2 regions of the Lacrimispora struthionigena genome follow, and region 1 is predicted to be linked to the other one. Evidence: riboswitches for the same ligand, from Rfam matches in the RefSeq annotation. Region 1 holds a riboswitch; the other holds the start of a gene.

Region 1 (3,207 bases):
AGGATCTTGGCGGTGCAAAGATTTATTTAAAGCGGGAAGATTTAAACCACACAGGATCTCATAAAATCAACAATGCACTGGGTCAGGTTCTCCTGGCTAAGAAAATGGGAAAAACCCGCGTTATCGCAGAAACCGGTGCTGGCCAGCACGGTGTGGCTACTGCTACTGCTGCAGCCTTAATGGGAATGGAATGCGAAATTTTCATGGGAAAAGAGGATACGGACCGCCAGGCATTAAACGTATTTCGTATGGAGCTTTTAGGAGCCAGGGTTCATCCGGTTACCAGCGGAACCCAAACATTAAAGGATGCGGTAAATGAAACCCTTCGGGAATGGACCAACCGAGTGGAGGATACCCACTACGTTCTGGGCTCTGTTATGGGACCTCATCCATTTCCCACCATTGTACGTGATTTCCAAAGCATCATCGGAAAAGAAGTCAGGGAACAGATCTTAAAAGCAGAAGGAAAGCTGCCCGATATGCTCATTGCCTGTGTGGGCGGCGGCAGCAATGCCATGGGCCTGTTCTATGATTTTATCGGAGACAGTTCTGTTAAGCTGGTAGGCTGTGAGGCTGCCGGACACGGCATTGACACTGATAAAAATGCTGCTACTATTTCCACTGGAACCGTAGGCATCTTCCATGGAATGAAATCCTATTTCTGCCAGGATGAGTACGGACAGATCGCTCCCGTATACTCTATCTCAGCAGGACTTGACTATCCGGGTATCGGACCCGAACACGCCGCACTGTTTGACACCGGCAGGGCTGATTATGTTCCTGTTACTGATAAGGAAGCAGTGGAGGCATTTGAATATTTATCCCGAAAAGAAGGAATCATTCCTGCCATTGAAAGCGCCCATGCAATCGCCTATGCCAGAAAGATTGCGCCTTCTATGGGAAAAGACCAGATTATCGTCATCAACTTATCCGGCCGTGGAGACAAAGATGTGGCCGCAATTGCTCGTTACAAGGGGGTAGAAATCTATGAGTAGAATCAGTGAAGCATTTTTAAAAGGAAAAGCATTTATTCCGTTTATTACAGCCGGGGATCCGGATCTTACCGTAACAGAGCAGCTGGTTCCTGCCATGGCAGAGGCAGGTGCTGATATAATAGAGCTGGGAATCCCTTTTTCTGACCCGGTTGCAGAGGGAATCGTGATCCAGGAAGCAGACCAGCGTGCTCTTGCTGCTGGCACGACTGCAGATAAAATTTTTGAATCTGTCACCCGTATACGGCAAAAAACAAATGTCCCTCTGGCGTTTATGACATACATTAATCCCATATTTGTATATGGAAGTGAGCGTTTTATTAAAAATGCGGCAGAATGCGGCATTGATGCTCTTATTGTGCCCGACATGCCTTTTGAGGAAAAAGAAGAGCTTCATCCCATCTGCCAAAAGTACGGGATTGACTTGATTTCTCTCATCGCACCTACTTCCAAGGAACGGATTACTGCCATCGCATCTGAAGCGGAGGGATTTGTTTACTGCGTTTCTTCCATGGGCGTAACCGGCGTAAGAAAAGAAATCACCTCGGATATCGAGGATATGGTTTCTCTGGTAAAAGCCTCCAAGGACCTCCCCTGTGCCATCGGATTTGGTATTTCAACACCGGAGCAGGCGAAGGAATTAAGTAAATATGCAGATGGCATTATCGTGGGAAGTGCCATTGTAAAGCTGGCTGCCTTGCATGGCAAAGATTGTGTAGCGCCGATTTGTGACTACATAAGAGAGATGAAATCTGCCATAACGAAATGATTATCTACTTGACATCCATATGTACCGGTGCTACACTAGTGCCACAAGAGGGAGCTCGTATGCGGGCTGAGAGGAAGTTATCAAACTTCGACCTTTATAACCTGATTTGGGTAATGCCAACGTAGGGATTTATACAAGACGGATGTATCTATCTGGGCCTGTACCTATTTGGTATGGGCTCTTTTTTTGTCCTGTGCCGTAAATCCCTTCAAAATGAAGGAGGACTACATATGAATTACACTACACAGATGGATGCCGCAAGAAAAGGCATTCTGACCAGAGAAATGGAAATCACAGCCAAAAAAGAGGGAATGAAACCGGAAGAGTTAATGGAGCTGGTGGCCGAAGGCAAGGCAGTGATTCCAGCCAACAAACACCATGCCTGCTTAGAGCCAAATGCCATTGGCTCCATGCTGAAAACAAAGATTAATGTAAATCTTGGAACTTCCAGAGATTTAAACGACATGGAATTAGAACTAAAAAAGGTTGAGGATGCAGTTTTAATGGGAGCGGAATCCATTATGGATTTAAGTTCCTTTGGAGATACCAGGAAATTCAGAAAAAGACTGACAAGCCAGTGCCCGGCCATGATTGGAACTGTGCCAATCTATGATGCCGTGGTTTATTATCATAAACCACTTAAGGAGATAACTTCTGAGGAATGGATTCAGATTGTGGAAATGCATGCGTTAGACGGAGTGGATTTCATGACCATTCACGTGGGCATCAACAAGCAGACGGCTCATCGTTTTAAAGAAGCAAAACGCCTGACCAATATTGTATCCAGAGGCGGCTCCATTATCTTTGCCTGGATGGAGATGACGGGAAATGAAAACCCATTTTATGAAAGCTTCGACCGCATTCTGGAAATCTGCCGGGAGCACGATGTCACATTAAGTCTTGGAGACGCCTGCCGTCCAGGCTGTATTGAAGATGCTTCCGATATTTCCCAGATTGAAGAGCTGGTAACCCTTGGGGAACTGACCCGCCGCGCGTGGGAAAAGGATGTACAGGTAATTATTGAAGGACCCGGACACATGCCTCTTGACCAGATTGCCGCCAATATGAAAATTCAGCAGACCATCTGTAAAGGCGCTCCCTTCTATGTATTAGGACCTCTGGTTACAGACATTGCTCCCGGTTACGATCACATTACCGCAGCCATCGGAGGTGCCATAGCCGCCGCTGCCGGCGCTTCTTTTCTCTGCTACGTGACCCCTGCGGAACATCTAAGGCTTCCCGATGCCGATGATGTGAAGGAAGGCATTATTTCTGCACGGATCGCTGCCCATGCTGCTGACCTGGCAAAGGGCATCAAAGGGGCAAAGGAATGGGATTACCAGATGAGTGATGCAAGAAAACGCCTTGATTGGGAAGCTATGTTTAATCTGGCCATTGATCCGGAAAAAGCCAGAAGGTACCGTGCATCCTCCAAACCGGAAAAGG
Region 2 (3,207 bases), 1.0 Mb from region 1:
TATTTCAAATGAGAATGGAAGAACATCTTATATTAAAAATAAACAGGAGATCACTGTGTTTTATAAGACACTGAATGATCTGGGCTGGAAAATTGTCTTCGAAGTACCGGAGAGCTCCATTAATAAACCCATAGTGCAGCTGTCTAATACATTCATATGGATATTCGGACTTTCCCTTATGTTTATGTCCCTCACCGTTTTTATTCTCACCGGCAGGATCATTGACCATCCGGTTAAAGCTATTTTAAGAGAAATAAAAGAGATAGGAGATCGCAGCTTTGATCAGGAAGTCAGCAGGGAACTGGTAAAAAGAACCGATGAATTTGGATTAATTGGAAAATCTCTCGATGAAATGAAGCAGCAGTTAAAACAAAGCAATGAGAAGCTGGAGCATTCTCTCAAAGAGAATGTGGAATCCCAGAAACAATTAATCTTGCAGAATCAGATTTTAACTGAGCGGGAAACACAGATGTATCACAGCCTTAAATATGCCCACTCGCTGATGGAAGCGATTCCTGACACCGTATTTGTCATTTCCCAGGAAGGTGTATTTTTAGACTGTATTGGAGATCTGGATCATCTGTTTTTTAAGAGAGAGCGTTTTATTGGTAAAAATATTACAGATGTAATGCCACAATCCATTGCTGCAAAAGGCAGGGAGCTGATCGATCAGGTTTTTCTCACTGGAGAAAACCAGAAAATTGAGTATGAGTGGACTACTGCACGGATTACAGAATATCATGAACTGCGGATTGTAAAATGGTTTGATGACAAAGCCATTGCAATTGCCAGAAACATTACAGAAACCCATAATTATATTAAAGAAATCGAAGAGATCAGTTATCATGATCATATAACAGGACTGCACAACAGAAGGTATTTTGACCAGGCATCAAAGGAACTGAATCTTTCCGAAAATCATCCCATCAGTGTTATTTTTGCAGATCTCAATGGACTAAAGATGGTAAACGATTCCTTCGGTCACAAATATGGAGATTATATGCTGAAGCGTTTCGCCGAAATCCTGGCGGATTCAGGAAAGAAAGGGGAATTAATCAGCCGTGTAGGCGGAGACGAGTTTGCGATTATTCTAAGAAGGACAGAAAGAGGGGAGACAGACCGGTATATCCGAGAATTAAAAGAAAAATGTGCAAGGGAGACCATCAACGGAATCGAACTTTCGGTTTCGTTCGGATATCACATTATTGAGGAATTCGGGATGTCGATTCAAAAAGCGGTAAAGCTGGCAGAAGATGAGATGTATCAGAATAAATTATATGAGGCCAGTAGCAGAAGAAGCAAAACCATTGATATTATATTAAACACCCTTCATGAAAAGAATCCAAGAGAGGAGCAGCATTCCCAGAGAGTGGCAGAAATTTGTGAGACAATGGCAAAACAGATGGGGTTGCCTGACAGTGATATAAATAAGATTAAGGCGGCCGGTCTCCTTCATGATATTGGGAAAATCGGAATTCAGGAAGAGGTTTTAAATAAACCCGGAATTTTAACAGAGGATGAATATCAGGAGGTCAAAAAACATTCAGAGATCGGATACCGTATCCTAAATACTTCCCCTAATATGTCGGAGATAGCGGAGATTGTTTTATGCCATCATGAGCGGTGGGATGGCAAGGGGTATCCCAAAGGAAGAAGCAAAACAGATATTCCGCTGTTTGCAAGAATCATCACCATAGCTGATGCATACGACGCCATGACAAGTGACAGAAGCTACCGGAAGGCACTGCCTGCCTCCTATGCAAAAAGCGAGCTGATTAAGGGTTCAGGTAAACAGTTTGATCCGGAGCTGGTTGAGTTTTTTGTGAACCATATGAAGGGATTGAATTGACAGCATCTGTCCCTTGTGTTAAAATCGAGAAAATTCAATATGTTTTGGGGAGCTGGTGACCCGGCTGAGAGGAAGTAAAGAACTTCGACCCTTATAACCTGATTTGGGTAATGCCAACGTAGGGACAGCCACTCTTACTAACTATCATGAGATATGTCTTTATTGGCATATCTCATTTTTTTCCCTCAAAACAGGAAAAGGAGTAAGGAAAATGTTTGAACAAATTATTACCAATGTAAGAAACAATGTTCCAATGGTTCATGCAATTACAAATTATGTAACTGTAAACGACTGCGCCAACATCATTTTAGCAAGTGGAGGATCTCCCATTATGGCAGATGATATCAATGAAGTTACCGATATCACCGCTATTTCTTCCGCTCTTGTACTTAATATGGGAACCCTGAATGAACGTACCGCCATATCCATGCTGGCAGCAGGAAGGAAGGCAAATCAGTGCGGTCTGCCAGTTGTTTTTGATCCTGTGGGAGCCGGTGCATCGGCATTTCGGAAAAAAATAGCATATCAGCTTTTGGAAGAGATCCAGTTTTCCGTTATAAAAGGTAATATATCGGAAATTAAATTTCTGGCAGCAGGAGAAGGAAGAACGTCAGGTGTGGATGCCTGTGAAGGGGATAAAGTGACGGAGGACAATTTAAAAAGTGTGGCAGACTTTGCAAAAGAGTTCTCAAAAAGAACCGGTTCCGTCATCGCAATTACAGGAGCCATTGATGTGGTTGCTGATGAAAATCATGTTTATGCAATCAGAAACGGTCATTTCATGATGAGCAGTATCACTGGAACCGGTTGCATGCTTGCTGCTGTTACCGGAAGCTTTGTGGGAGCCAATCCAGGCAGTATTTTAAAGGCCTCTGCAGCTGCCGTATGCGGGATGGGACTGTGTGGGGAATTAGCATATGAAAAGCTTTGCCAGCTTCACGGAGGCACCGGTACATACCGTATGCTGCTGATTGATGAGATGAGCAGACTGAATGAACAGATGCTGGAAGAAGGTGGAAAATATGAATGTATCTAAAGAAAATATGCTTTTATATGTGGTGACCGACCGGACCTGGCTTGACGGGAACAAACTTCACGAACAGGTGGAGGAAATTATTAAATCAGGGGCTTCGTTTGTTCAGCTTCGGGAAAAAAATCTTGATTATGACAGCTTTGTTGCAGAGGGAAAAGAGATTAGAAGAATCACTGAAAAATATAAAATACCTTTTGTGATAAACGATAATATTCAGGTGGCTCTTGCGGTAGGGGCAGATGGTGTTCACGTAGGGCAGAAAGACCTGGAGGCAAAAAAATGCAGGGAGCTGATCGGAGAAGACAAAATACTGGGAGTATCAGCT

Evidence for each region. Region 1 has a riboswitch for thiamine pyrophosphate ahead of thiC (phosphomethylpyrimidine synthase ThiC). Riboswitches for the same ligand answer to the same signal wherever they lie in the genome.
Region 2: it holds a riboswitch for thiamine pyrophosphate, as region 1 does, so the genes downstream of both, thiM (hydroxyethylthiazole kinase) here and thiC (phosphomethylpyrimidine synthase ThiC) in region 1, are expected to answer to the same signal.

Annotation. Positions count from the first base shown of each region.
Region 1 covers NZ_JBMBWP010000002.1:1,809,058-1,812,264, forward strand. Annotated here, with positions in the region: gene trpB (tryptophan synthase subunit beta) at 1-995, shown strand, start outside; gene trpA (tryptophan synthase subunit alpha) at 988-1,761, shown strand; TPP riboswitch at 1,799-1,907, shown strand; gene thiC (phosphomethylpyrimidine synthase ThiC) at 1,992-3,207, shown strand, end outside.
Region 2 covers NZ_JBMBWP010000002.1:767,808-771,014, reverse strand. Annotated here, with positions in the region: gene ACOAOT_RS12540 (HD domain-containing phosphohydrolase) at 1-1,849, shown strand, start outside; TPP riboswitch at 1,885-1,992, shown strand; gene thiM (hydroxyethylthiazole kinase) at 2,061-2,885, shown strand; gene thiE (thiamine phosphate synthase) at 2,872-3,207, shown strand, end outside.